3 regions of the Pseudomonas sp. 5Ae-yellow genome follow, and region 2 is predicted to be linked to each of the others. Evidence: predicted binding sites of a transcription regulator. Region 2 holds the regulator's gene; each other region holds the start of a gene.
The links. Region 2 encodes sigma-54, which starts transcription at its own class of promoters, with help from an activator protein. Its sites were predicted from a motif close to ANTGGCATNNANNTTGCTNT; they were not measured.

Region 1: a site for sigma-54 is predicted at 3,245-3,264, ahead of nirB (nitrite reductase large subunit NirB). Genes of this name have one in related genera too.
Region 3: a site for sigma-54 is predicted at 6,385-6,404, ahead of H4J77_RS00270 (pilin). Genes of this name have one in related genera too.

What each region holds. Positions count from the first base shown of each region.
Region 1 is NZ_JACGWE010000012.1:31,078-41,188, forward strand. It holds gene H4J77_RS09535 (OmpA family protein) at 1-248, shown strand, start outside; gene H4J77_RS09540 (argininosuccinate synthase) at 417-1,634, shown strand; gene gloA (lactoylglutathione lyase) at 1,749-2,132, shown strand; gene H4J77_RS09550 (nitrate- and nitrite sensing domain-containing protein) at 2,171-3,052, shown strand; gene nirB (nitrite reductase large subunit NirB) at 3,491-6,049, shown strand; gene nirD (nitrite reductase small subunit NirD) at 6,049-6,426, shown strand; gene H4J77_RS09565 (formate/nitrite transporter family protein) at 6,536-7,345, shown strand; gene H4J77_RS09570 (bifunctional protein-serine/threonine kinase/phosphatase) at 7,403-9,133, shown strand; gene H4J77_RS09575 (deoxyguanosinetriphosphate triphosphohydrolase) at 9,161-10,111, opposite strand, start outside.
Region 2 is NZ_JACGWE010000019.1:22,938-33,048, reverse strand. It holds gene pmbA (metalloprotease PmbA) at 1-252, shown strand, start outside; gene H4J77_RS12595 (HPr family phosphocarrier protein) at 491-763, opposite strand; gene rapZ (RNase adapter RapZ) at 765-1,619, opposite strand; gene ptsN (PTS IIA-like nitrogen regulatory protein PtsN) at 1,625-2,080, opposite strand; gene hpf (ribosome hibernation-promoting factor, HPF/YfiA family) at 2,102-2,410, opposite strand; gene H4J77_RS12575 (RNA polymerase factor sigma-54) at 2,489-3,997, opposite strand; gene lptB (LPS export ABC transporter ATP-binding protein) at 4,091-4,816, opposite strand; gene lptA (lipopolysaccharide transport periplasmic protein LptA) at 4,813-5,379, opposite strand; gene lptC (LPS export ABC transporter periplasmic protein LptC) at 5,366-5,944, opposite strand; gene H4J77_RS12555 (HAD family hydrolase) at 5,941-6,474, opposite strand; gene H4J77_RS12550 (KpsF/GutQ family sugar-phosphate isomerase) at 6,471-7,442, opposite strand; gene H4J77_RS12545 (ATP-binding cassette domain-containing protein) at 7,656-8,471, shown strand; gene mlaE (lipid asymmetry maintenance ABC transporter permease subunit MlaE) at 8,480-9,250, shown strand; gene mlaD (outer membrane lipid asymmetry maintenance protein MlaD) at 9,270-9,734, shown strand; gene H4J77_RS12530 (phospholipid-binding protein MlaC) at 9,761-10,111, shown strand, end outside.
Region 3 is NZ_JACGWE010000001.1:49,360-59,470, forward strand. It holds gene H4J77_RS00250 (ABC-three component system middle component 2) at 1-228, shown strand, start outside; gene H4J77_RS00255 (hypothetical protein) at 225-2,096, shown strand; gene H4J77_RS00260 (TrlF family AAA-like ATPase) at 2,275-5,256, shown strand; partial or broken gene H4J77_RS00265 (transposase) at 5,458-5,712, opposite strand; gene H4J77_RS00270 (pilin) at 5,919-6,338, opposite strand; gene pilB (type IV-A pilus assembly ATPase PilB) at 6,618-8,318, shown strand; gene H4J77_RS00280 (type II secretion system F family protein) at 8,322-9,584, shown strand; gene H4J77_RS00285 (A24 family peptidase) at 9,588-10,111, shown strand, end outside.

The DNA.
Region 1 (10,111 bases), on a different contig from region 2:
CTGAGGAAGACGACCTTAAGGATATTCTTCTCGATGGCCACTCTGATAACCAGGGCAACCGACTGGATAATCGCGAGCTTTCACGTCAGCGAGTGCTGGCCGTGAAAGATTATCTGGTAGAGCAGGGCATCGACGATGAATTGTTCGTCATGCGCTTTCATGGTGATCGCTATCCCGTTGCAAGTAACAGAACCGATCAGGGGCGCAAGGCCAACCGCCGGGTAATGTTGCGGCTGGAAAAGAACTGATCTCACCTTTCCTTGCGTGCTCTGTGCGCATTATCGGCGTTTTTGCGTGCCTGCATGCACAATCTCTCCATAGCTGCCCTGTGATTCCTCGTGCCTTAACGCTAGAATAGCGGCCTTTCGTCCGCTCCTGTGCGAGTGGCGTTACAGTCTTGTTAAGGGAGCTCATCAATGGCAGAAGTCAATAAAGTCGTCCTGGCCTATTCCGGCGGTCTGGATACGTCGGTAATCCTTAAATGGTTGGAAGATACCTACGGCTGCGAAGTGGTCACCTTCACCGCCGACCTGGGGCAGGGCGAAGAGGTAGAGCCCGCGCGTGCCAAGGCGCAAGCCATGGGTGTGAAGGAAATCTACATTGATGATCTGCGCGAAGAGTTCGTTCGTGACTTCGTATTCCCTATGTTCCGCGCCAATACAGTGTATGAAGGCGAGTATTTGCTGGGTACCTCTATTGCCCGTCCGCTGATTGCCAAGCGTTTGATTGAAATTGCCAACGAGACCGGCGCTGACGCCATTTCCCATGGTGCTACCGGCAAGGGTAACGATCAGGTTCGCTTTGAATTGGGTGCCTATGCGCTCAAGCCGGGCGTGAAGGTAATCGCACCCTGGCGTGAATGGGACCTGTTGTCCCGTGAAAAGCTGATGGATTACGCTGCCAAGCACGATATTCCGATCGAGCGCCACGGTAAGAAGAAGTCGCCTTACTCCATGGATGCCAACTTGCTGCACATCTCCTATGAAGGTGGTGTGCTGGAAGATACCTGGGCAGAACATGAAGAAGATATGTGGCGTTGGTCCGTTTCACCAGAAAACGCACCTAACCAAGCGACCTACATCGAACTCGGTTACCAGAATGGTGACATCGTATCTATCGATGGCAAGGATATGAGCCCGGCTACCGTGCTGGCTTACCTGAACAAAGTAGGCGGCGATAACGGTATCGGCCGTTTGGATATCGTTGAAAACCGCTTTGTCGGTATGAAATCACGCGGTTGCTATGAAACGCCCGGTGGTACCATCATGCTCAAGGGGCATCGTGCGATTGAGTCGATCACGCTGGATCGTGAAGTTGCTCACCTGAAAGATAGCTTGATGCCCAAGTATGCCGAGCTGATCTATAACGGTTTCTGGTGGAGCCCTGAGCGCGTCATGCTGCAGCAGATGATTGATGCCTCGCAGGCGCAGGTTAATGGTGTTGTCCGTCTCAAGCTTTACAAGGGCAACGTCATGGTTGTTGGCCGCAAATCAGATGATTCGCTGTTTGATGCCAACATCGCGACCTTTGAGGATGATGCGGGTGCCTACGATCAGGCAGATGCCGCTGGTTTCATCAAGTTGAATGCGCTGCGTATGCGGATCGCTGCCAACAAGGGCCGCAAGTTGCTCTGAGCAATAAGACAGTAATGAAAACGCCCGGTTTATCCGGGCGTTTTGCTGTCAGTCTGGCTAGACTGGGCGCAGGCTTGTAGCTTTAACTTTGTATATCCAATCAGGGCTTTAACTATGCGTATTCTGCACACGATGTTGCGTGTGGGTAATCTGGAAAAATCCATCGCCTTTTATACCGAGGTTTTGGGTATGACGCTGTTGCGCCGCAGGGACTACCCGGAAGGACGTTTTACCCTGGCCTTTGTCGGCTACGGTAATGAAGCAGAACATACCGCGCTGGAGCTGACCCACAATTGGGACACCAATGAGTATGACCTGGGGTCCGGTTATGGGCACATCGCTATTGAAGTGCTGGACGTTTACAAGGCTTGCGAACAAATCAAGGCTGCCGGTGGCAATGTAGTGCGAGAACCGGGTCCGATGAAGCATGGACAAAGCGTATTGGCGTTTGTCGAAGATCCAGACGGTTACCGTATTGAGTTGCTCGGTAAAAAGTGATGTGAAACCGCCCCAGAGGCCTTCAGGGAAGTATTGGCATGATATGGATGTTGCTCATCGCCATTGTGTTGCTTTCAACGCTTGCGGTATGCCGGCTGCGCCACGTACGTAAGCGGGAAGAGACAGAGCAGCGGCGTCAGGCGATTGCGCACATTTTTCTGCTGCGGCAATTGCTGGAGCAGCTGCAGCGCCACCGCGGACTCTCCTTTGGTGTCATGTCGGGAGAGCACGCATTGGAGGCACGACGCTGGTCGGTGCATCAACAACTGCTGCGTCTGCTTAGAAATATCGGCCACTACGAAGCGTCGCTCTACTGGTACGACAGTTGGCACCAGACACGTGATCTATGGCAAAAGATAGAAGCTGGCTTCGATCACCACACCGCAGCGCATTTGCTGTTACTGCACAATCAGATGACGGCGTCCCTGCTGCAGACAATTGAAGCGCTCGCGTCGCGCTTTGACTTGGTGTGCCTGGGACGTTTGGCTCCCCAAGCTGAAGGTATATGGCTGGAATTGCTGCACAATATTGAGCTGGTTGGGCAAAGTCGCGCTTTGGGGACAGGTATTGCGGCTAATCGGCAAAACCTGCCCATCTGGCGGGACCGCTTGCAGATTCTGAGTGCGCAAATCCAGGAGCAAGCTTATGCCGCCTTGGCCAGGCTGATTTCAGATCCTGAGCTGCGGGATCTGGTCAGCTCGTCTGTACGCGAGGCGGAGGATGCGCTGGATATATTGCTTGACCGTATTCGCTCGATACTTGAAAGCCAGAAGGGACCTAAGGTGCACTCGGTCGAATTCTTTCAGGTCGCTACCCGGGCGATCAGCGCTCAACTGCAACTGGTAGACCTGTTGTTAGGTCGGCTAGCGCTAGGTTCAGGATTGCTTGACACCAATTTTCTGAATGCCGATCAAGTCTAAGTAGTCGCACCAAAATAGTGTTCTCTGTTGAAATTGCCCCCTTCTGGCTCACCTTGGAATCACTCAACAGCTCTTTAATCAGAGAGTTATTCTAGTGCTTTTGGCCTGCTGTTTTATTTTAAATTATTGTATTTAATGGTTTTTAATCTTATATCGGTTCCCTCCCGCTTACCCGAAGGTTTTTTTCTCTATCTTGGCATGCCTGTTGCTTTGTTAGAGCAACGGCTATTTCTATACAGCCATGCTTCCGGTGGTCATCGTAGATCACCTGCCTCAAGGCTAGGAAGCGGGTGATCCGAGCAACGAAGCTCCGGCTAGCGCCCAACACAATTTGATCAGTACCAGGCAACGGCGCCTGGAGTCCCAATAGGGCTCCAGGCGTTTTTTTTTGTTTTTTTGCCGGCTGTTGCCGGCTGCGGCTTCGACTGAGGAAAGGCGATGAACTCGAATATGACACCGATCAATAATCAGACACTAGTCATCATCGGTAACGGTATGGTCGGCCATCATTGCGTCGAACAACTGACTGAGCGAGGAGCGCTTGCCCATTATCAAGTTCACGTGTTCGGTGAGGAGCGTCAGCGGGCTTATGATCGTGTGCACCTGTCGGAGTATTTCGGCGGACGCGATGCCGAGTCATTAGCCATGTGCGAAGCTGGTTTTTATGAACAGCATGGGGTGCATATGCACCTGGGTGTGGCGGTGTTGGAGATCGACCGCGAGCGCAAAGAGGTCGTGACCAGCGAAGGGCGGCAAGCCTATGACCGTTTGGTGCTAGCAACAGGTTCCTATCCTTTCGTGCCGCCGATTGCCGGTGCTGACGGTAACTCACGACTGGTTTACCGCACGCTGGACGACCTCGACGCCATCCGCGCGGCGGCCAAGGGCGCGCGTCGCGGTGTCATCGTCGGCGGCGGACTGCTCGGGCTGGAAGCGGCCAATGCACTCAAGTCACTGGGCCTGGAAGCCCATGTTGTTGAATTTGCCCCGCGGTTAATGCCTGTGCAGCTTGATCCCGATGGTGGCGCTGCATTGAAGGCCCGAATCGAAGAACTGGGCGTGCGTGTACACCTAAACCGCGCAACCAGTGAAATTGTAGCTGGCGAAGAGTATGCCTACCGCATGAACTTCAGTGATGGCGAGTCGCTGGAAACCGATCTAATCGTATTTTCCGCTGGCATCCGCCCGCAGGATGCTCTGGGCCACAACGCCGGGCTCAACGTCGCGGAGCGCGGCGGCGTGGTAATCGACAGCGATTACCAAACCAGCGATCCTGATATTTTTGCCATCGGCGAGTGCGCGTCCTGGAAAGGAAACGTTTTTGGTCTGGTTGCACCGGGTTACACCATGGCACGTAATCTGGCATCGCTGCTAATGGGTGAACCACACGAGAGCTTTATTGGCGCGGATATGTCCACCAAATTGAAGCTGTTGGGTGTGGATGTAGGCTCCATTGGCGATGCGCACGCCGCTACACCGGGTGCCAAAAGCTACCGCTTTAATGATGAGGTCAACTCCAGCTACCGGCGCCTTGTGGTATCGCCGGATGGCAGCCAGGTGATTGGCGCGGTCTTGGTGGGTGACAACAGCTTCTACGACACGCTGCTGCAGTACGCGCAAAACGGCATCAAACTGCCGGCTGATCCGGCCAGTTTGATCTTGCCCGCCGGTGAGGGCGCTCCGGCACTCGGTGCTGACGCGCTGCCGGATACTGCCACAATCTGCTCTTGTCATAACGTCAGCAAGGGCGCTGTTTGCTGTCAGGTAGATGCCGGCTGTGTTGACCTCGGCGATCTCAAAGCGGCGACCAAGGCGGGTACAGGATGCGGAGGTTGCAGTGCGCTGCTCAAGCAGGTGTTTGAGCATGAACTCAGTGCGCGCGGCGTTGAGGTCGATAAAAGCCTGTGTGAGCACTTTGCCCATACCCGGCAGGAGCTTTATGGCATTGTCCGGGTTGAGGGCATAATCAGCTTTGACGAGCTGTTGACCAAGCATGGCTACGGCCAAATAGGCTGCGATATCTGCAAGCCGGCTGTGGGTTCGATTCTGGCTTCCTGCTGGAATCAGCCGATCACCGCCCCTTCGTTGGTGCCGCTGCAGGACACCAACGATACTTTCATGGCCAATATGCAGAACAACGGTACCTATTCGGTTGTGCCGCGTATTGCTGGCGGTGAGATCACCCCCGACAAACTCATTGCTCTCGGCGCGGTTGCCAAGAAATACGACCTCTATACCAAAATTACCGGCGGCCAGCGAATTGATCTGTTCGGCGCCGAGTTGCATCAGTTACCGGACATCTGGGGCGAGCTGATTGACGCAGGTTTCGAGACAGGTCATGCCTATGGTAAGTCGCTGCGCACGGTCAAATCCTGCGTTGGCAGTACCTGGTGTCGCTACGGTGTGCAGGACAGTGTGGGCATGGCGCTGGTACTGGAAAATCGATACAAAGGCCTGCGCTCACCCCATAAAATCAAGTTTGGGGTCTCGGGCTGCACGCGCGAATGCGCTGAGGCGCAAAGCAAGGACGTGGGCGTCATCGCCACCGAGAACGGCTGGAACCTTTACGTCGCTGGTAACGGCGGCATGCGGCCGCGTCACGCAGAACTGTTCGCCACCGATCTCGATGATCAAACGCTGATCCGCTATATCGATCGCTTCCTGATGTTTTACGTGCGCACGGCTGACCGGTTGCAGCGCACCTCGGTCTGGCGTGAAGGTCTTGAGGGCGGTCTGGATTACCTGAAAGACGTCATCATCAATGACAGCCTGGCGCTGGGCGCTGAGCTGGAATCCCAGATGCAGTTGGTCATTGATCGCTATGAATGTGAATGGGCCAATGCCCTGAAGGACCCGGAAAAGCTCAAGCGTTTTCGCACCTTTGTTAATGACGAGCGCGGTGATCCGGATATCAAGTTCGTCAAGGAACGTGAGCAGCGTCGGCCGCTTCAGGCTCATGAGCTAAACCTCATACCGCTGGCCGAGGAGGCACTCTGATGATCGAACACAGCCAAAGTGCGGAGCAACAATCCGTTGCCTGGCGTGTGCTCTGCACGCGTCAGGATCTGGTGGCCAACTCGGGCGTGGTCGCGCTGCTGGATAATACCCAGGTTGCCCTGTTTCATTTACCCCAGTACAGCGAAGGTGAGCAGCTTTTTGCGGTTGAGAATCGCGACCCCAAGTCAGGCGCAAACGTGATAGGTCGTGGCATCGTCGGGTATATCAAGGGGGATCTGGTAATTGCATCGCCTTTGTACAAACAGCACTTTAGGTTGGTCGACGGCAGCTGCGTCGAGTATCCAGAGCAGCGCTTGCGCGTATGGCCAGTTCGGCTGAGCGACGACCGGGTGGAAGTGGCAATAGCGACTGAATAATCCGCTTGGCCAGGCCGGTTTCGGCTGGCCGAACCAGCAGTACTGGCGCGCTGCTGCCTGATACGCACGTCAGCCACCTTAAACGATTGAGTACAGAGAGAGTCACGTCATGTCTTATTTAGTTCCTGCCGAGTTTGTCACCAAGATGGTGGATGCGGGTGAGTCCAAGGTTTTCATGTCCACACGCGATACCTTGATCCGCTCATTCATGGCCGGTGCCATTCTGGCACTGGCGGCGGTATTTGCGATTGCCATTACGGTACAGACGGGGAACCCGCTGATCGGTGCCATTTTGTTCCCGGTGGGTTTTGTGATGCTCTACCTGATGGGCTTTGACCTGCTGACTGGGGTCTTCATGTTGGTGCCCCTCGCGCTGCTCGATAAGCGCCCTGGTGTGACCATGGGCGGCCTGCTGCGCAATTGGGGATTGGTGTTTGTCGGCAACTTTGCTGGCGCGCTCACCGTGGCTTTGATGATGGCCTTTGTTTATACCTACGGTTTCTCCACCGATCCGGGCGCGATTGGCGAAAAAATTTCGCACATCGGTGAAGCTCGGACTCTGGGGTACGCTGAGTATGGTATCGCTGGCTGGCTGACCATTTTTCTGCGCGGGATGCTTTGCAACTGGATGGTATCCATGGGCGTGGTAGGGGCTATGATTTCTACCTCGGTCAGTGGCAAGGTGATTGCCATGTGGATGCCGATCATGTTGTTCTTTTACATGGGCTTTGAGCACTCGGTGGTCAACATGTTTCTGTTTCCCTCAGCGATGATCATGGGCGGAGATTTCTCGGTCATGGATTACATGATCTGGAACGAGATCCCCACCGCGCTAGGTAACCTGGTCGGCGGTCTGGCCTTTACCGGTCTTACGCTCTATACCACCCACGTGCGCACCGCTCCCAAGCGCGTGCTCTAACGCGCTCGCTACTCTGTGACTACCCCGGCGGCGTCGGGGTTTTTGAGTGTATAACGCATGTATAAACAGCTCTCAGTGAGTGTGGGGCAGCATTCGGACAAGGGCGTGAAAGACCTGAATCAGGACTTTCACGGCGCGTGGGTTCCGGCCGAGCCCCAGCTAAGTACCAAGGGTATTGCCATTGCTCTGGCTGATGGTATCAGCAGCAGCAGTCTGAGCCAGGTCGCCAGTGAAGCCGCGGTAACGGGGTTTCTGGCAGACTACTACTGCACCTCCGAGGCCTGGAGCGTAAAGCAGTCAGCGCAGCGCGTGCTGATGGCCACCAATTCCTGGCTGTATGCCCAGACGCGACAAAGCCAGTATCGCTATGACGCTGATCGCGGTTACGTTTGTACTTTTAGCGCGCTTATTTTAAAAGCGGCCACAGCCTACCTGTTTCACGTTGGCGATGCGCGCATCTATCGCATGGCAGGCGGCGGGCTGGAGCAGCTCACGCAGGATCATCGCTTATGGGTGTCGCAGCAGCAAAGCCAGCTGGCACGTGCGCTGGGTGCCAGGCAGCAGCTGGAACTTGACTACCAGGCCCTGCCGGTGACGCAGGGCGATACCTTTGTATTGGCAACCGACGGTGTCTACGAATTTGTCAGTGTAGCCTTTATTGCTCAGACCATTGCCGAGCAGCATGCAGACCTGGAGCTCGCGACCAAATTGATTGTGGCAGAAGCTTTGGCGCGCGGTAGCGACGATAACCTCACTGTTCAAGTGGTGCGTGTAGACGGTCTGCCAACACGCGACACCGCTGCTGACTGGTTGACTGATCAGCTGCTTGGCAACCTGCCGCTACCTCCTTTGCTTGAAGCGCGCGAACTGTTTGACGGCTATCGCATCATGCGCGAAGTACAGGCCAGCAGCCGCAGTCATGTGTATCTCGCAGTGGATCAGGAGAGCGGCGAGCAGGTGATTTTGAAGACCCCCTCTATTGATCTGGGCGCTGATGCGGCGTATCGGGAGCGCTTCATGCTAGAGGAGTGGATTGCCCGCCGGTTAAACAGTCCGCATGTGCTCAAGCCTTGCCGTATCGAGAGGCAGCGGAATTTTCTCTATGTGGCTACCGAATATATCGAGGGACAGACGCTGCGCCAGTGGATGGTCGATAATCCTGCGCCGAGCCTGGAGCAGGTGCGCGGGATCGTCGAGCAGATCGCCAGAGGACTGCAGGCCTTTCACCGGATGGAAATGTTGCACCAGGATCTGCGCCCCGACAACATCATGATAGATAATACGGGCACCGTGAAAATCATCGATTTTGGCGCTACCCGCGTGGCCGGACTGATGGAAATGAGCTCCCAGATACTGCCCGAACAGATGCTGGGCACCGTTCAGTACTCCGCGCCCGAGTACTTTATCGGTGACAGCGGCACGCCACGCTCTGACCTGTTTTCATTGGCGGTTATCACCTACCAGATGCTCACCGGGAAATTACCTTACGGCGCCCAAGTGGCCAAAGCACGCACGCGTGCAGCGCAGAACAAACTGATGTATCAGACGGTCCTGCACGATGAGCGAGAGATTCCGGCTTGGATAGACGAGGTGCTCAAACGTGCCCTGCAGCCCAACCCCAACAAACGCTACGAAGCGCTCTCGGAGTTTGTGTTTGATCTGCGTCAGCCCAGCCAGGCCTATTTCAATAGAACGCGACCACCGCTGATGGAACGTAACCCGCTGCTATTCTGGAAAAGCCTGTGTTTTATGCTGGTTATGGTGATTGCCGCGTTACTGGCGCGCTAGCGCGGCGGAGCTTGCACAACTGCTTTGTCAGGGCTGATTGATACCGCGAATACGGGTTGCCAGGTCGGCGGCGTAAAGATCGGTCATGCCAGCGATAAAATCGACCACTCTCAGGTAACTGCGGTAGGGATCCCAATCCGCTTGTGGAATGGTATGTCCCAGCAGGTCCAGTATGCGCTGGTGCTTGAAGCTCAGGTTCTGGCCGGCATGCAGCTCGCTGACTGCGCCGCAAAACGCGTTCAGCAAGGTTTCCAGTGTGCTGTAGGCGCCGATCTCGACCACCGTTTTGCGCTTGTCCTGAAAGATGCGTTTGCGCGCCATCTGCTTGGCGTCCAACACGCAGCGTCTTGCTGCTCCGTGCATATGCTCAACCAGATCACCTTTCAGGTCGCCAGCCAGTAACGCTGGTTGCTGCTCGATGAACGCCTCGGCGGCAGCGTTTACCAGATGCTCAATCGCCTTGCCACGCAGTATTGCCAAGCGACGGCGCTGGGAATCTTCGGGGCCAAGTTGGCGGTAGGTCTCGGGCACATCATCGCCCACGAGATCGAGCAGAACCTTTTCGACCTCTGAATAGGCGAGCAGATCCATTTCCAGGCCGTCTTCCAGGTCAATCAAGCCATAGCAAATGTCGTCAGCCGCCTCGACCAGATAGACCAGCGGGTGGCGGCTCCAGCTCTGCTCGCCCTGGGAGGGCAGGCCGAGCTTGTCGGCGATTTGCTGCAGCAGCGGATACTCGGCCTGGTAGCAGCCAAACTTGTGTTTTTTGTAGCCCTGGCTATCGGCATGCTGCGCTGTCCAGGGATATTTCAGATAAGCGCCTAGCGTTGCGTAAGTCAGGCGCATGCCGCCATCAGCCTGGTGGTACTCAATCTGGGTTAAAACGCGGAAGCCCTGGGCGTTACCCTCAAAGTGCAGAAAATCCTGACGCTCTGCCTCACTCAACTGATCAAGCAGACCGCCTTGGGCTGCCTGGTG
Region 2 (10,111 bases):
GGCACCGGGTTGTTGGTGACGGAGCTGATGGGGCAGGGCGTCAACGGCGTGACCGGTGACTATTCCCGCGGCGCAGGTGGCTTTTGGGTCGAGAACGGTGAGATACAGCATGCCGTCAACGAAGTGACCATCGCCGGTAACCTGAAAGATATGTATGCCAATCTACGCTGCGTCGGCAGTGATCTGGAGCGACGCGGTAATTACCTGACGGGGAGCTGGTTGGTTGATGGTATGACGGTAGGGGGCGCATAGAGACAAGAGTTTTGCAGCTGGAAGCCCTAAGCGGGAAGCTGGAAGCAGATCGCGAGTACCTTTACTGTGAGCTTTTTTCAGGATGTGTATTGACGGCGATAATTCAGGAAAAACACTGATTAGCTTCTAGCTTCTAGCTTCTAGCTTCTAGCTTCTAGCTTCTAGCTTCTAGCTTCTAGCTTCTAGCTTCTAGCTTGCGGCTTGAAGCTTGGCGCTTCCAGCTTCCAGCTTCCAGCAGCTACTCCCCTTCACCAAAATAGTCGTTAATCAGGGCGACTAGCTCGTTCAGCGCCTCGTCGGCCTGATCACCCTCGCAACTAATACAGATTTCACTGTCTTTGCTCGCCGCCAGCATCATGACCTGCATGATGCTTTTGCCATCAACCTGCAGTGTCTCATTCTCGCCAACCTGCACAACGCAGCCATAGCGATTGGCAACGCCAACGAACTTGGCTGCTGCGCGGGCGTGCAAGCCCAGTTTGTTGATGATTTTTACGCGGGTAGTTGGCATTTCAATGAAGGTCGCGATGGCGAATCAGTAAATTGGGCGTACTGGCGCGAAGCTCATTGACCAGTCGTTCGGCGAGATAGACTGATCGGTGGTGTCCACCAGTGCAGCCGACGGCGATGGTCATATAGCTGCGCTCACCGGCGGCATAACGCGGCAGCCATTTATTGAGAAACTGACGGATATCCTGATACATCTCTTCTACGTCCGGCTGGCTGCTCAGATACTCGCGTACCGGCTCGTCCAATCCGGAGTAAGAGCGCAACTCCGGGCGCCAATAGGGGTTGGGCAGGCAGCGGACGTCGAAAATCAGATCAGCGTCGGCGGGCACACCGCGTTTGAAGCCAAATGACTGAATGAGTACCGAGGGAGTGCTGCCTTGGCTGCCGAGTAAACGTTGTTTTATCTGGTCGCGCAGCTGATAAAGATTTAAGTGGCTGGTATCGATCTTGAGGGTCGCCAGATCAATGATCGGCTCCAGTATGCGCAGTTCTTGAGCAATAGCCTCGGCTAGCGAGCGCTGGCTATCAGTAAGCGGATGCTTGCGACGGGTTTCTGAAAAACGCTTGATCAGTACGTCATCGCCTGCGGCAAGGAAGAGCACGTCACATTGTACGCCAGCATCGCGTACCTGCTTGAGCAACTCGGGGAAGCGTTGCAGGTCGCTGGCCAGGTTGCGAGCGTCGATGCTGATGGCAATCGCCGGTAGATTCAGGTCTGCTTCGCTAGCCTGTTTGGCCAGTTCCGGCAGTAATCCCGCAGGCAGGTTGTCAATGCAGTAGAAACCGTTGTCTTCCAGCAGGTGTAGTGCGGTACTTTTGCCTGACCCCGAACGGCCACTCACGACGACCAGGCGCATTGGCTTCAGCTCCCATCTCCGGCGGTCATAATGTCGTACAGGCTTTGTGCATCGGGCGCTTTACGCAGCGCTTCTCGCAAGTCTGCCTGATCCAGTTTGCTCGCCAGCATTTTCAGAATCTGTAGATGCTGGTCGGTCGCTTCCTGTGGCACCAAAAGCACAAAGATAAGGTCCACAGGCTGGCCGTCCAGCGCATCGAAATCGATTTTACCGTCCAGCTGCAGCAGGGCGCCGATCGCTTTATGGCAATCGCCCAGGCGGCAGTGAGGGATGGCTATGCCATTACCAAAGCCAGTGGAGCCAAGCTTTTCGCGGGCTATCAGGCTTTCATAAATAGCGTCTGGATCAAGGTTTGTGTGCTGGGCAACCAGTTTGCCAATTAGCTCCAGCACACGTTTCTTGGATCCCCCCTGAACGCCCGAAAAGGTGCGGTCAGGGGTCAAGATATGGTCTATTTGCATGGTTATGCGGTTAGGTTCGCGTTAACGGTCATTGGCGCCTTGCAGGCGATCGATGTATTTTTCTTTATGCTTGATCAGTTGCCTGTCGAGTTTGTCGGTTAGCTGATCAATCGCCACGTACATGTCAGTACTTTCAGCCAGGGCGACAACTTCGCCGCCTGCTACGTGCAGGGTGGCTTCAGCTTTTTGACGGAGTTTTTCGACCTCAAGGGTTACCTGTACGTTGGTAATCTTGTCAAAGTGCCGCTCCAGGCGGGACATTTTTTCAGTGACGTGATCGCGCAGTGCGTCAGTGATATCGAGTTGATGACCGCTAATGTTCAGTTGCATACGGCTTCTCCTGATTGGCTTGATGTTGCTGGGTGACCAGATGTCACCCGGTGGTGCCACTGCATATTCCTTGACTGCTTAAACCAGTCTCTTGCGTTCGCTCGATGGGGCTATGTTGAGCGACTCGCGATATTTAGCGATTGTCCGGCGGGCCACTTCGATCCCTTGTTCTTCCAGTAAACCAGCGATCTTGCTATCGCTCAATGGTTTCTTTGGGTTTTCTGCTGCAACCAGTTTTTTGATCAGTGCGCGGATGGCGGTCGAGGAGAATTCGCCGCCCTCGCTGGTGCCCACATGGCTGGAGAAAAAGTATTTGAGTTCGAAGATGCCGCGCGGGGTATGCATGAATTTCTGCGTGGTGACGCGCGAGATGGTCGATTCGTGCATGCCGACCGCTTCGGCAATATCGTGCAGTACCAGTGGCTTCATGGCTTCTTCGCCTTGCTCCAGGAAACCGCGTTGGTGCTCAACGATCTGCGTAGCAACCTTCATCAGGGTTTCGTTGCGGCTTTGCAGGCTCTTGATGAACCAGCGTGCCTCCTGCAAGTTATTGCGCAGATAGGTGTTGTCGTCACTGGAGTCGGCGCGACGTACCATCGACGCGTACTGGCCGTTGACCCTGACTTTAGGCACTGATTCCTGGTTCAGCTCGACCAGCCAGCGATTGTTGTCCTTACGGACTATGACGTCGGGAATAACGTATTCGGGTTCGCCGGATGCAATTTCGCCGCCGGGGCGTGGGTTGAGTGTCTGGATTAGTGCAATAGCATCGCGCAACTGGTCTTCTTTGAGCTTGCTGCGCCGCATCAGTTGGCTGAAATCCCGGCTGCCGAGCAGTTCAAGGTGATCGCGTACAACGCGCGTCGCCTGCTCCAGTAGCGGCGTGTCAGCGGGAAGCTGGCGAATTTGTAACAGCAGGCATTCGCGCAAGTCCCTGGCGCCAATACCGACGGGCTCAAACTGCTGGATGCGGTGCAGCACCATTTCGATCTCATCCATCTCTACTTCCATCTCGGGAGGCAGTGAGGCGAGTATGTCGTCGAGGGATTCTTCCAGGTAGCCATCGGCATTGATGCCGTCGATCAGCGCGGCCGCAATCTCGTAGTCGGTTTCCGACATCGGGATCAGGTTGAGCTGCCACTCCAGGTGACTTTGCAGGGTTTCACCTGTGCCAGTGCGCGAGGTGTAGTCCCAGTCTTCTTCATTTTGACTGGGTAGCGAGCTGGCAGATGTCTGGTAGACATCTTCCCACTGGGTATCTACTGGTAATTCATTGGGGATTTGCTCATTCCAGTTGCCGTCCTGTTCTGGCTGGCTATGCTGGTCAATGGCATCCATGGATACGGGTTCGGGCAGGGTGACGGCAGATGGGTCGCCGTCGCTGTCGCCATCGCTGCCCGCAGAGCCGGCGGCGCTGTAGTCGTCATCGCCGTCGTCGGCCATCTCCAGCATGGGGTTGGCCTCCAGTGCTTCCTGCACCTCCTGCTGGAGGTCGAGGCTGGATAGCTGTAGCAGTCGGATGGCTTGCTGCAGCTGCGGCGTCATCGTCAGCTGCTGCCCCATCTTGAGGACGAGCGAGGGTTTCATTTTTTGGCGAACTACCTTATGCGCTTGGTCAAACTGTTATCGAGGCCGCTCTGGCTCATATCGTTCTGTAGCATGCCTGAAACTTTTACCGTTTTATAGCCGAAACGCGTGTCCCAGATAGACTTCACGCACCTTCTGGTCTGCCATGACGGCAGCCGCGTCGCCTTCAGCAATGATGGTGCCTTCGCTAACGATATAGGCCTTGTCACAGATATCCAGGGTTTCGCGCACGTTGTGATCGGTGATAAGTACGCCGATGCCCTTGTCCTTGAGATGTTGAATGATCTGCTTTATGTCGTTGACCGAGATGGGGTCCACGCCGGCGAAGGGCTCATCAAGAAGTATGAAGCTGGGATCTGTGGCGAGTGCACGAGCAATTTCGGCGCGCCGTCTTTCGCCCCCGGACAGGCTCATGCCGAGGTTGTCGCGTAGGTGCTGAATATGAAACTCACGCAACAGCGATTCGAGTTTTCCCTTGCGTCCCTCGGCATTCAGATCCTTGCGGGTCTCCAGAATGGCCATGATGTTATCGGCCACTGTCAGCTTGCGAAAGATCGAGGCTTCCTGTGGCAAATAGCCGATACCTTCGCGCGCGCGTCCGTGCATGGGCAGCGCGGTGATAGCTTTGTCGTCGATTCGTACTTCGCCCTGATCCGATTTGACCAGGCCTACGATCATATAGAAGCAGGTCGTTTTGCCAGCCCCGTTGGGCCCCAGCAGGCCAACGACTTCTCCGCTACTGATCGAGACGGAGACGTCTTTGACAACGTTACGTGCTTTGTATGTCTTGGCCAAGTGACTGGCTGTTAATGTACTCATGGCGCAGTGGGCTCGCTTTCACCGCCAGTGGCACCATTGCCGCGACTACGCGGCTGAATGGTAATTTCAATGCGGCCACTGCCGTTGCTGCTGGCGCCGCTGCCAGTGCTGCCGCTGCGCCCTGCATCGACAACCTGTGCCGGTATGTCGTAGCTGACATAGTCACCCTGGAAGGTATTGCCGGACTGCTCCAGGAAGGCGTTGTCGATTAGCACGACGCGTTCATCTGCGGCGTAGTACTCGATCGTTTGGGCGCGTGCCTTGACCGGTGGCTTGTTGGCTTCGGGTGTCTGCTGGTAGGTGGCAGGACCGCCCTGCGTGACCATTTTGTTCAGTTGGCCACTAGCGTCAGTGGTCAGGGTCACCCGGCTGCCAGCCAAGCGCATGCTGCCCTGAGTAATGATGACGTTGCCGGTATAAACCGCCGTATTACGCTTGTCGTCCAGGGTCGCAGCATTGGCCTGGATGCGTATAGGCTGGCTACTGTCGCTGGGCAACGCGATTGCTGAAGCTGCTGGATAGAGCATCAGCGTCATGACGAAGAGGGATTTAGCGCACCTCATGTTGGCCTCGTACGGTGGACAGCAGCTTCAAGCGGCCGTCATTGAGAAATAACTGCATGCCCGTGGCGGTTGTTACGCTGCGGGCTGCTTCGATTTTAACGTCCTGATCGGTTTCGGCATAATCGCGTGCTGGAAACAGGGTCAGGGCGGAGGTGCTCAGGCGTCTGGTTGGCTGATTGGTCAGTTGTTGTTGCAATAGTACGTTAGCTTTCAGGTCAACGCGGTCGCCGTTTTCTGTGACCAGGCCTTCGTCTGCTTCAAGCAGCCAGGGCTTAGGGTCTTCGCCACGATAGAATACCAGCTTGGGTTGCTCTAAATGCGTGCTGCCATCTTCTACCTGATGTACTGCGTGCGTACTGGTCAGTTCGTAGGCCGTTTTGCCTTCTTTGCTCAGAGCCTGAATGCGCGCGTTATCGATATAGAAGTCTGGTCGGGTCGAGCTGCTGTCCGTGGCTGGCGTAAAGCTGGCTGGGCGGATATTCCAGTACCCCATGCTCAGGGCAAGTATCACCCCGATTGCGACCAGTAGCCCGGTCAGCAGGTAACGTGGCACGTTCAGTTTCACAGGTAAGCCGCCTGGGCATCTTCCAGTGTGCCTTGTGCCTGCATGATAAGTTCGCAGAATTCGCGTGCAGCACCCGCGCCGCCAGTGGCCGTTGTGATGCCATGCGCATGCTTGCGAACAAAGCCGTCAGCGCTGGCAACCGCCATGCCCAAGCCGACCTGGCGAATCACTGGCAGGTCGGGCAGATCGTCGCCCAAAAAGGCAATCTCGTGCATTTCTACGGGTACGATTTCGCGCAGCTCGCTGAGCGCGGTGAGCTTGTCTTCGCGGCCCTGGATTAGATGCTTTATACCCAGTGCCGCTGCGCGCCGCTCAACTAGTGGCGACTTGCGCCCGCTGATGATCGCTGCTTCAACCCCGGACGCAATGAGCATCTTTATGCCGTGCCCGTCCAGGGTATTGAATGACTTGAACTCGGTACCGTCTGGCATGAAGTAAAGGCGACCGTCAGTCAGTACGCCGTCAACATCAAATATTGCCAGGCGAATGGAACGTGCTCGCTCGTTCAGCTGTTTTGGGGTTTGGTTCATACCACTCCTGCGCGCAGCAAGTCATGCATGTTGAGGGCACCAACGGGTTTGCCGTTGTCATCCACGACAAAAAGGCCGTTTATTTTCGCATCTTCCATGATTTTGAGCACTTCGGCCGCGAGCATACCACTACGCGCAGTTTTACCGTTTGCGGTCATGACGTCGGCAATCGTCATAGTATGGAAATCGACGCTGTGATCCAGTGTGCGACGCAAATCGCCATCAGTAAAGATGCCCACCAGGTGTTGTTGCTCGTCGATAATGCCGGTCAGGCCAAGACCTTTGCGCGTCATCTCAAGTAGTGCGTCACGCAGCGAGGTGCTAGGCGTGACCAAAGGCATGCTGTCACCACTATGCATGATGTCATCGGCCAGCAGCAGCAGGCGGCGACCCAGGCTGCCGCCTGGATGTGAAAACGCGAAGTCTTCTGCGCTGAACCCGCGCGCCTCCAGCAGTGCGATCGCCAGTGCGTCGCCCATCACCAGTGCCGTGGTGGTGCTGGACGTGGGGGCGAGGTTAAGTGGGCAGGCTTCCTGCGCTACGGCGGTATCCAGGTTGGCAACGGCGGCCAGCGCCATCGTGGATTCCGGGTTGCCGGTAATGCTGATCAGGGGGACGCCCATGCGCTTGATGAGTGGCAGCAGGGTGACGACTTCGGCTGTATTGCCCGAGTTGGACAGTGCAATGACCACGTCCTGCGGTGTGATCATGCCCATATCGCCATGGCTGGCTTCGCCTGGGTGGACAAAAAAAGCAGGCGTGCCGGTGCTGGCCAGAGTGGCTGCCAGTTTGCAGCCGATATGACCAGACTTGCCCATGCCGGTCACAACGATGCGGCCAGTGCAGGCGAGCAGAGTGTCGCAAGCTTTAATAAAGTGTGCGTCGAGCCGCTGCAGCAGGGTGTCGACGGCGTCGCGCTCCATGCTGATGGTGCGCCGGGCGGAGGCTATGTAGTCAAAATGAGGCATTGTGCTTTATCTGTTGTCGCTGAGCGGGGAAGTATAGCGGTTTGTGCGGATGAACTCACCCGTCTGCAGGTTTTCAAGGCTTTGGTTGCAGGGTGGGTACTTAATTATGGGTTACGGAGTGTTTCCCGCCTTGGGATGCACTGACGTAAATGATATATTACGCGGCTTAACTTGCCCGAGGCCTGGGCGCGATCGGGAAGAGCACATCCAGATATGACCGATTCTTCGGATTACATTGTTGATTTGCAGCAGATTACCTTCCGGCGCGGTTCGCGGTTGATATTCGATGGTGTGGATATTCGTATACCGCGCGGCAAAGTGACCGGCATCATGGGGCCGTCCGGCTGCGGTAAAACGACCCTTCTGCGGTTGATCGGCGCGCAATTGCGGCCGGACAGCGGCGCCATTCTCGTCAATGGTGAGAATATTCCAGAACTGGGGCGTGAGCAGCTTTTTGCTGCGCGTCAGCACATGGGCATGCTGTTCCAGAGTGGTGCTCTTTTTACCGATCTGAGTGTTTTTGAGAATGTTGCCTTTCCGCTGCGTGTGCATACCCAGCTGTCTGAAGACATGATTCGCGATCTGGTTTTACTCAAATTGCAGGCGGTCGGTTTGCGCGGTGCGCGGGAGCTGATGCCGGATGAGCTGTCTGGTGGTATGAAGCGCCGCGTGGCTTTGGCCCGTGCTATTGCACTCGATCCGCAATTGATGATGTACGACGAGCCCTTTGTCGGCCAAGACCCTATTTCTATGGGCGTGCTGGTGCGCTTGATTCGCCTGCTCAACGATGCGATGGGTTTGACCAGCATTGTTGTATCGCATGATTTGGCCGAGACCGCGAGCATCGCCGACTATTTATATGTGGTTGGCGATGGCCAGGTGTTAGGACATGGCACGCCTGAAGAGCTGATGAACTCAGACAAGCCACGTATCAGGCAGTTTATGCAGGGTGAGCCTGATGGCCCGGTGCCGTTCCACTATCAGGCACCTGATTATCTTTCAGACTTGCTGCACAGGGAGCAGAAGTAGTGAGTGTTATGTCACGGATTGCTCTGCTTGGGCGTGCCGGTCTGGATACGATTTCCGCGCTGGGTCGATCAGGTGTGTTTTTATTCAATGCTCTTCTAGGGCGTACCCGTTTTGGCAATAGCTTTACGTTGCTGCTCAAGCAGCTCTATGCCGTTGGTGTGCTCTCATTGGCTATCATTATTGTCTCCGGATTATTTATCGGGATGGTGTTGGCGCTGCAGGGCTACAACATCCTGGTGGGTTATGGATCAGAGCAGGCTGTTGGCCAGATGGTGGCGCTGACTCTGCTGCGCGAGCTGGGGCCGGTGGTAACCGCATTGTTGTTTGCCGGTCGTGCCGGCTCTGCGTTAACGGCCGAGATTGGCTTGATGAAGGCCACCGAGCAGCTTTCCAGTATGGAGATGATTGGTGTTGATCCGCTGAAGTACGTTATTGCGCCGCGGCTTTGGGCTGGTTTTATTTCGATGCCGCTGTTGTCGATGATTTTTTGTGTCGTCGGCATTTGGGGTGGTGCTTTGGTCGCGGTTGACTGGCTGGGCGTCTACTCAGGTTCCTACTGGTCGAATATGCAAAATTCGGTCGAATTTTTTGATGATGTGCTTAACGGTGTGGTCAAGGCGGTTGTGTTCGCCTTTGTGGTGACCTGGATCGCTGTATTCCAGGGTTATGACTGCGAACCCACCTCAGAAGGCATTAGTCGTGCGACCACACGTACCGTGGTTTACGCCTCTCTGTCGGTGCTGGGGCTGGACTTTATTCTTACTGCTTTGATGTTCTGATTAGCCAAGGAAATAGCGAATGCGTACCCGTAATCTGGAATTGGTCGTCGGTGTTTTTATTCTGGTGGGATTGCTGGCCTTGGTTGTGCTTGCGGTCCGGATAAGTGGCCTGGCTCCAGGCAGTGCCGTCAATACCTATAGCGTGCATGCCTACTTTGATAACGTGGCGGGCCTTACCGCCAAGGCCAAGGTCACCATGTCGGGCGTTACTATTGGGCGGGTCACTGCCATCGAATTCGATAAGACGCGCTACAGTGCCCGAGTTGATATGGCTGTCGATAGCGATGTGAACACCCTGCCGGCAGACAGCACTGCTTCTATCCTGACCGCAGGTCTGCTGGGTGAGAAGTATGTTGGTATTTCCGTCGGTGGCGATGACGAAGTGTTGGCTGATGGTTCCGAGATATATGACACCCAGTCAGCCTTGGTACTTGAGGAACTGATCGGGCGCTTCCTGCTCAATACCGTGAGTAAAGACGAATGACCGTTGTAGCTAATAGGAGAGTCACCATGCGTGCAGCAATTCAGCTTGTGCTGGCACTAATCATCAGTATGCCTGCGCTGGCGCAGGCAACGGCCACGCCGCAGCAGGTAGTGGATGACACGTCGCGCAAGGTTATGGAAGTGCTGGATGCCAACCGTGAAACCTATCGTAATGACCCTGATGCGTTTGTGCAGGGGCTGGATGAAGTGCTCAATCCGGTCGTTGACTTCGAGGGTATCGCCAGCAGTGTGATGACAGTGCGTTACAGCCGCAGCGCCTCTGATGCGCAGATGCAGCGCTTTATTGAGACATTCAAGCGCAGCATGGTGCAGTTTTACGGCAATGCGTTGCTGGAATTTAAAAGCGGCGAAATTACC
Region 3 (10,111 bases), on a different contig from region 2:
TTTGAAACAGAAGGTGGAATAGAATTTTGTGCCGGTGAGGAAGCCCCAAGTTACGTGGAGCTTCTGCAGGCGCCTTATTCTCTTGCGCTCAAGGACCGAGCTAGATGGATGGCGGATCGCTTTTCTCAACAGGCGAGTGTTGAAATTCGGCAACTCATTGAAGGCCGGATTGGGCGCTGGACTACGGAGTTCACGACGGATAACACATCTTCGGGGCGATCAGTATGAATGGTATCCGGCTGCGTTATCTTGTCTTCACTGGTCCCGGCATTGAGCCTGCCGAACTTCGGTTTGATGAGGGGCTCAATATTGTCTTTGGCGCCTCGAATACTGGTAAATCCTTCGCTTCGAAGGCCATTCTTTTCATGCTCGGCGTTTCCAAGAGCCTACCCGAAATTGAAGAAATTAGTGCTTATGAATCGGTTTGGTTAGGCCTGACACTACCTGATAATCGTGATGTTACGCTTTGCCGTGCCACACAGGGCGGCGAGTTCACGCTCTATGAGGGGCTGCTCAAGAAAGCCGGCGTCAAAGATGGTTTAGTGTTGCGCCAGAAGCACGATTCAAAGCGCACTGATACCGTTTCGCACTTATTGCTCAATGCGATAGGGGTAGCGGGAAAAACGGTCGTTCGAGACGGCAACTGCAAGAAGGACACGCTGTCCATTTACTTATTATCACCCTACGTTGTAGTGTCTGAGCAGGATATTATTGCCGAGAAGAGTCCTGTATTTACCTCGGGGGCGCCTTCTCAGCGCACCTTCGAGCAGAACCTATTCAAATTTTTGCTTACCGGTGTTGACGACGCCGCTGCCGTGACAGTTACCAAGCCATCAGAGCGCAAAGTGGCCAAGGCTGCGAAGATTGAACTAGTAGATGAACTGATTGCTCAGATCGATGCGGAGCTCGGCGAGAACCCACCAGATGAAAGGGAAACCGAAGAGCAGCTTGGGCTACTGGAGCAAAGTGCGAGTGACCTTGCTTCTCGATTAAAGGCTGCCCAAGCGCAGCTTGACTCCCTTGTAGGTGAAAGACGGAAAACCATAGAGCACCGTCGTGAGTTGTTAGAAAGGGCGAGAGAGCTTGATCTAACGATTGAACGTTTTTCCAAATTACAGGCTGTCTACAGCTCGGACCTTCAGCGCTTGCAGTCAATTGAGGAGGGAGGATTCGTACTCGTGGCGATGACCGACATGGATTGTCCGGTCTGTGGTGCTCCATCTGATGCCCAAAAACATAATCATGCAGCGGAAGAAATTGCGATGGCGCATAAAGCTGCTGCCGCTGAGGGCCGAAAAATCGAGCGCGAACAACGTGAACTAACCCACACTATAGCTTCTCTTGAGGCTGAAGCTGTAGGCCTGAACAGGACCGTTGATTTAGAGAAAAATGAGATTGATAGACTCGATGGCGAGATTGAGAAGGCGCGCCCATATGAAACTTCTTTGCGACAAAGTTACGAAGTATATGTGTCGAAGCGATCCGAGATACTACATGTTCTCGACCTTTATAAGCGCCGCTCCAATCTATCAACCCGGAGAGCTGAAATTGACGCAGAGCCAACCCGACGCAGTAAAGGCGATGCACCGTCAGTAGGCCCAGATTCGACTACATTATTCCGGTTTGGGGAGACCGTGAAGTCTGTACTAACTGAATGGCGATTTCCCGATGCAGACAAGGTTCAGTTTGACACGGAAGCTATGGATATTACTGTTGCCGGAAAACTCCGTGCCGCCAATGGCAAAGGTGTCAGAGCAATTCTCCATGCTGCTTTTAATGTGGCCATTGTTGTTTTCTGTATCGAAAACGATCTTCCATACCCTGGTTTTCTCGTTCTTGACACTCCATTGCTCACTTATCGCGAGCCGATGAAGTCGCGCTATGGTGAGTTGTCGGATGATGAAAAGGTTCTCAAGAAGACAAGTCTTGCTGAGCATTTCTACAAACACATCGCTAGCCTGAAGGACAAGGTGCAATTCATCGTGATCGAAAACTCTGATCCGCCGACTGCTATCCGAGATATCGCTCGTATTGAGACTTTCAGTGGACTAGAAGGGAATGGCCGATTTGGTTTATTGGCAAAAACACGTACCTAATGGGGTTGCAACTGGAAATTGGTCATAAAGTTTTGGATGGAATCAGAATCCGGCGTGTGATTATCGAGATATGTGTGTTGGTAGCCTGATGTGTGTGGAATGTAAGGGTCAATGATTATGGATGCGCGAGATTGCATGGAGATAGTCACACGAAAATGAACAAAATTAAGGGGAACGCATGCTGAATCGAGGATCGGAGTGGCGCAGGTGGGAGCCCCATATCCATGCGCCTGGCACCGTAATGAACAACCAGTTCAGTGGACCAAATGCTTGGGACCACTACCTCACAGCACTTGAGCGGGCGACCCCGGTCATTGAAGCGATCGCAGTTACCGACTATTACATAACTGATACCTATCATAAAATCTTGGAATACCGAGATGCCGGCAGGCTTCCTAACGCTACACTTATTTTTCCCAATGTGGAGTTGCGGCTCGATGTTGCGACTGCGAAGGGAGGCTTCGTCAATCTACACCTTTTTGTGAGTCCCGAAGATCCGCAGCACATTGAGGAGTTGCAACGGATACTGTCGCGCTTGCAGTTTAATGTGATGCAAGATCGATTTGATTGTACGCGCGCCGATCTGATCAGGCTAGGCAAGAAGGCAGACCCGAAGATCACTGACGATGGTGCTGCGCTTGCCTATGGAGCCAGCCAGTTCAAAGTCAACTTCCAACAGCTGCGTGAAGTGTACACGGAAAGCAGTTGGGCGAAAAAGAACATATTGATTGGTGTGGCAGGTGGAGCGAGCGATGGAACATCGGGTGTCCGAGAGGCGGCCGACCAGACTATCCGACGAGAGATCGAAGGGTTTGCCCATGTTATATTCGCTAGCAGCGAAGCGCAGCGAGAATTTTGGCTAGGCCTCAAGCCTTCAATGTCTGCCCATGAAGTTCGCAAGGTCTATGGAGGCCTCAAGCCCTGCCTTCATGGAAGCGACGCTCATAACCTTGAGAGTGTTGCCTCTCCGTTTGGAGATCGCTTCTCCTGGATCAAGGGCGGGCTCGAATTCGACTCGTTGCGTCAAGCATGCATCGATCCTGCCGACCGAGCGCATGTTGGGAGTGAGCCCCCTGCCTCTGCAACGCCCTCTCAGGTGATTTCAGAGATCGAAATCTTCGATGCGCCTTGGATGAATACGCCAGTTATACCGCTCAATCCAGGGCTGGTTGCTATTATCGGAGCTCGTGGATCCGGCAAGACCGCGCTGGCTGACATGATAGCGGCTGGTTGTGACTCGATTCCGGACGAGATTTGGAATGCAGACGAGTGGGCAAACCCGTCCTTTCTCGTTAGGGCCCGCCCAATTGTTGGAGATGCAAAGGTCAAGGTGAAATGGGCGGCTGGAGATCCCGAGATTCGTTCGCTTGATGGTTCGGACGCCAATGGACCGTTCAGCTATCAGCGGGTGCGGTATTTGTCTCAGCAGTTTGTCGAAGAGCTATGCTCCTCAAACGGGCTAACAGACGGTTTGCTTCGGGAAATTGAGCGTGTGATTTTCGAAGCGCATCCCGAGGAAAGCAGGGACGGCGCGTTGAATTTTACCGAGTTATTGGAGCAGCGTGCATCACGGCATCGCCTCGCTCGCGCCAGGGAGGCTGAAGCAGTCGCCCAGATTTCTGATCGCATAAGTACAGAACTGGAGAAAGAAAAGCTAGTCGCCAGCTACGAAGCAGAGGTGGCGAAGAAAAAGAAGCTGGTCGACGCCTATACGGCCGATCGCGCTAAGCTGGTATCGAAAGGCGGTGAAAAGAGAGCTCAGAGACATACGGAGTTGGCTGACGCTGCCAGCAAAGTCCGAGTGAAACTTCGTCAGTTTACGGGGCAGCGACAGACGTTTCTCGCCATGCAGGATGAAGTGAAAGATATGCGTCGCAACCAGGCACCCGAAGCGCTTCGGCAAGCTCAGGCGCGCCATGAACATAGCGGAATGTCAGCGGATCAATGGGCTGCGTTTCTTATCGACTATACGGGGCCAGTCGATAACGATCTTTCAGGCTATGTGAAATGGGTCGATGGTGAGATCACCAAACTCAAGGGAACCGCACCACCACCGGGGGACCCGAATACCGCCTATGTCCCCGAAGATGCTGATCTAAGCGCACTCACACAGGCGGTGCTGGAAGCAGAGATGGCGCGGCTGGAGAAGCTGGTCAATGCCGACAAAGATGCTCAGCGCCGCTATGCCGCCCTCTCCAAAAACATCGCGGCCGAGACCGCGGCGCAACAATCGTTGACGGAAAAGTTAAAGGACGCCAAAGGAGCCAAGGATCGCGCTCTCCAACTACAGACAGATCGTGAGGCGGCGTATGGCAGGGCCTTCGATGCGCTCGTCGCTGAGCAATCAGTTCTGGAGAGACTTTACGAGCCGTTGATGACGCGGCTTGCCGCATCTTCGGGAACACTGAAGAAACTATCGTTCTCGGTCACGCGCATTGCAGACGTGGAGCAATGGGCAGAGGCGGCCGAGGAAGGTCTTATTGATTTGAGAAAAGCCGGCGCCTTCCGTGGGAAAGGGACGCTTCGGCAAAAGGCTGATGAGGTGCTGAAAACTGCTTGGGAAGCTGGGGATTCTGGCGCCGTGATAGCAGCGATGGCGGAGTTCCGACGGCTCTATCAGAATGATTTGCTGGATCATTCCCCCGTGGCGAGGGCGGATCAGGCGGAATTCCGCATATGGTCGAAACGCTTCGCTCAGTGGCTGTTTAGCACGGACCATATCGAGATCCGATACGGTATCGGCTATGATGGTGTCGATATCCGAAAGCTATCCCCTGGCACACGCGGAATAGTCCTTCTGCTTCTTTATCTCGGTTTGGACGACAAAGATGACCGACCGCTTCTCATTGACCAGCCAGAAGAGAACTTGGACCCGAAATCAGTCTTTGACGAATTGGTTCGGCTATTTATTGAAGCCAAATCACACCGACAGGTGATTATGGTCACTCACAACGCGAATCTCGTTATCAATACCGACGCCGACCAGATCATCATCGCAGAGGCAGGCCCACAACCCCATGGAGCGCTGCCGCCCATTACCTACCTGTCAGGCGGCCTCGAGAACGCCGAAATCAGGAAAGAGGTATGCGAAATCTTGGAGGGCGGTGAGGCTGCGTTCCAAGAGCGTGCGAGGCGGCTGCGTGTGAGGTTGGATAGATGATCTGCCTTGTCCAAATGATGGGTGTGGAGTGTTTCTGCTGCTTGCAACCACGCCGCTGTGGCCCGCCTGAGCTTACTGCCGCGATACACCTATGTGGCTCCCAGGCGACAAATTCGTACGGCTCGCAAGCAGCCGAAACTTAACCTAAGTTCTTTCCCTGTATAGTCTTTACACTTCAGGCCCGCTTGGCTGAAAAGCTTGACGCCGGTCTTTTTTTAGGATGTCTCGCTCTTCGGTTACCCGCTTGAGTTCGGCACGCAGACGACGCAGTTCAGCTTGCTGATCGTCCTCTTGTGCGCGCTGCTCTTGGGGCTTGCTGTAGCGTCTAATCCAGGCATACAGGCTGTGGGTCGACATGCCCAAGCGAGCAGCTACTTCGGCCACCGGCAGACCTCGCTCGGTAACCTGTTTGACTGCTTCGATTTTGAATTCTTCGGGATAACGCGGGTTGCTCATGGCACCTCCTAATGGGCCGTATTATGAGGCCAGAAGGTGTCTACGAAACTAGGGGCGATTCAATAGCACCCGCCAGGTTACTTCTGCTGGCGAATTGTCATTCCGAAAGCAGAAACACCAATCCCCGGCGGGCCGGGGATTGGTGTTAGCGCAAGAAGCTAATAATTGAGGTCAAGCAAAAATGTTAGCTTGAACCCTATTATTACTTAGCGGCAACCAGAAGGAATGTGGCTAGCATCAAGCGTACCAGTACACGTCCAGCGAGAAATCTGGCCAGTAGCTGTAACAGTTGGAGTCAGGACCAGGGTGTCGCCAGCGATCGCACCGTCGTCAAAGGTTACAGTAATGCCACCAGCACCTGTTACAGCCACATCACCCGCACCAAAATACTTACCTTCGAGCAGCAGCGCAGACGCGATAGTCGTAGCACTGGCAGCAGCCGCACCAGCTGTCGCAGAGTCAACCGCAATATCTGCCTGCAGACCAGCGGTCGCTTTCAGACCTTCAGTTGCTTGGGCACGCGCCGTGTAATCTTGGTAAGCTGGTAGTGCAATAGCAGCCAAAATGCCGATGATCGCGATCACGATCATCAGTTCGATAAGAGTAAAACCTTTTTGAGCTTTCATTTAGTTCTCCATTCATATTTGAGATAGCCCTGCGGCTTGCCAACAAAAAGCAATTATTAGGCCAACCAAGAAAATCAACAGCAAACCCGGTCCCACCTTGGATCCATTGCGCGCCTAACGTGCTAAGAGCGCCCCCAGACGTCGTTTTGTGACCATATTCGTCACTCTTACCCAGCACTAAAAAGCCCAGTCACTATCTGACTTTCCGTGCAAGCCAACCAAGACCTATACTATAGTGAAGTTAAAATTCGCGCCTTGTATCAGAGATACGGACTCCCCATGGAAAACCCTTCCCTATCTGGCCTAGCCAGACGCATCGTGCAAGACGAGCTGCTTGATGCAGCAGTCGCGGCGAAAGCCACCCAACAAGCTAGCCAAGATAAAATCCCTTTTATTACCTATTTGGTACAAAAGAAGCTCGCTAGTGCGCGTGACTTGGCCATGGTGTGTGCGGAAGAATTTGGCTATCCCTACTTTGATCTCTTAGCGATAGACAAGGAAGCACAGCCTCAGGATCTTGTTAGCGAGAAACTGATACGCCAACACAGCGTTTTACCATTATTCAAGCGTGGCTCTCGCCTTTATCTGGCCACTTCAGACCCGACGAACCAGCAGGCTCTCAGCGACATCCAGTTCAACACAGGCCTAATGACGGACGCAGTCATTGTCGAAGATGACAAACTACATTTAGCAATAGAAAAATTTCTAGACAGCCCCACAGGTGGCCTGGGCGACATGTCTGATGCCGACCTGGATGATCTGGACATTCAGTCCGTCACTGATGACGACAAAAAGGACATGTCCAATGACTCCGACGACGCACCAATCGTTCGCTTCGTCAATAAAATGCTACTGGACGCAGTACGCATGGGGTCATCCGACTTGCACTTTGAGCCGTATGAAAAGACATACCGGGTTCGCTTCCGCACCGACGGTATTTTGCACGAAGTTTCCAAGCCCCCCCAACAGCTGGGCGTTCGTATAGCAGCACGATTGAAAGTCATGTCATCTATGGACTTAGCAGAAAGACGAAAACCACAAGATGGCCGTATCAAACTGAAAATATCAAAAAACAAAGCTATAGACTTTCGCGTAAACACTCTGCCCACCCTTTGGGGTGAGAAGGTTGTATTGCGTATTCTTGACTCGGAAAGCGCCAAGATGGGCATTGATGCGCTTGGCTACGAGGCGGACCAGAAGAAGATGTACATGGCGGCACTGGAAAGACCTCAAGGCATGATTTTGGTAACCGGCCCCACCGGTTCAGGTAAAACCGTCTCGCTCTACACCGGTTTAAACATTCTAAACACCGTAGAACGCAACATATCTACCGCTGAAGACCCGGTAGAGATTAACCTTGAGGGCATTAACCAGGTTAACGTAAACCCCAAACAGGGGCTGGATTTTGCTAAAGCCCTACGCGCTTTTCTCCGGCAAGACCCAGATATCATCATGGTAGGTGAGATCCGCGACTTGGAAACGGCCGAGATTGCCATCAAGGCAGCCCAAACAGGCCATATGGTGATGTCTACTCTACACACCAACAGCGCTGCAGAAACATTGACGCGCTTACGTAATATGGGCGTCCCATCCTTCAACATTGCGACTTCAGTCAACCTGATTATCGCGCAGCGATTGGCTCGTCGACTATGCAAGAGCTGCAAGAAGCCAATGGAGGTGCCACGCGACACTCTGCTTGAAGAAGGCTTCCCAGCAGAAAAAATTGATGCAGGCATTACAATTTTTGGACCCGTGGGTTGCGAAAACTGTAAAGATGGTTATAAAGGGCGTGTAGGTATCTATGAAGTCGTCAAAATAACCCCAGCCATGCAGCGTATTATCATGGAAGACGGTAATTCTATTCAGATTTCTGAGGTAGCCCAGAGTGAGGGTTTTAGAAGCTTGCGCCAGTCCGCCCTGATGAAAGCAGAAGAGGGCGTTACCAGCCTGGCGGAAGTTAACCGAGTGACCAAGGATTAAGTCATGGCGCAACAAGCAGCACTAAAAAAGAATCCTGCAGCCGCCAAGAAAAAGGCCAAGGAAGAAAAGCTCTACCCATTCAAATGGGAGGGTAAAGACCGGAAAGGCACCAAGATCACCGGCGAAATTCAAGGCTCAAATGCGGCGCTAATCAAGAACCAGCTAAGAAAGCAGGGTATTCTTGTAACCAAAATCAACAAAAAATCGACGCTTTTTGGCAGACGCGCAAAAAAGATCAAGCCACTTGATATCGCCTTCTTTACTCGTCAACTGGCAACTATGATGGAGTCTGGTGTCCCCATCATCCAGGCTTTTGAAATCATTGCCGAGGGAGCCGAAAACCCCAATATGGCCCAGCTGGTCAACGAGGTGAAAGTTGATGTGGCTGCAGGTAATACCTTGGCAGACTCGCTACGCCAACATCCTAAATATTTTGACGATTTATTCTGCAACCTAGTCGAATCCGGCGAACAGTCAGGTCGATTAGAGTCGCTTTTGGATCGCATTGCGACCTACAAAGAGAAAACAGAAGCTCTTAAAGCTAAAATCAAAAAAGCGATGACGTATCCTGTTTCAGTAGTATTGGTTGCGGTCATTGTCACTGCGATCATGCTGCTTAAAGTAGTACCGAGTTTTCAGGACGTTTTTTCCAGCTTTGGCGCAGAGCTCCCAGGCTTCACTCTTTTTGTAATTGGTCTTTCAGAATGGCTTCAAGCTTGGTGGTTTGTCGCTCTCATTGCGATCATCGTAGGCGGTTACATCTATGGTAAAGCACATACGAAATCAAAAAAACTAAGGGATGCTGAAGATCGTGCTTTGCTAAAGGCTCCTATAGTCGGCGATATAATTTATCAAGCGGCCGTGGCAAGGTATGCACGAACACTTTCCACTACTTTTGCCGCCGGCGTACCCTTGGTTGAAGCACTTGACTCAGTCGCTGGCGCCGCAGGCAACGTAGTTTTCTACAACGCCGTCATGAAGATCAAAGAAGATGTCTCCGCGGGTTCACAGCTCAATTTCTCTATGCGCGCCACAAATGTTTTTCCGTCATTAGCTGTACAAATGGCAGGCATCGGCGAAGAGTCCGGCAACCTCGACGGGATGCTAGAGAAGGTAGCCGACTACTACGAAGCAGAGGTTGATAACAAAGTCGACAACCTTACCACCCTGCTTGAACCGATGATCATGTGCGTGCTCGGCGTTTTGGTCGGCGGCCTCATCATCGCCATGTACCTACCCATCTTCCAGCTCGGCAACGTCGTATAACGCATGCAAATTATTGGCTACCTGGCCAGCCACGCGCTGGCCTTTATTTTGCTCGCGGGCCTGCTAGGCCTGATCATCGGCAGCTTCCTCAACGTCGTAATCCACCGTCTGCCCAGAATGATGGAAGCACAGTGGCTACAGCAAAGCCGAGAGATGCTGGAGCTGGAATCGCCACAGGCGGAGCAGACGACCTACAACCTGATTTTGCCGCACTCCCACTGCCCTCACTGCAAGACCGAGATCAAGCCCTGGCAAAACCTGCCGGTGATCAGTTACTTGCTGCTCAGGGGCCGTTGCGGGCAATGCAAGGAGCCGATTAGCGCTCGTTACCCGCTGATTGAACTGCTTACCGCTGGGCTATCAATGCTGGTGGCATGGCAGTTTGGCTTTGGTTGGCCGGCAGCGGGCATGCTGGTGCTGACCTGGGGCCTGATCAGCCTTAGCATGATTGACGCGGATACCCAGCTACTACCCGACGTACTCGTCCTGCCGCTGTTATGGCTAGGCCTGATTGCCAATAGTTTTGG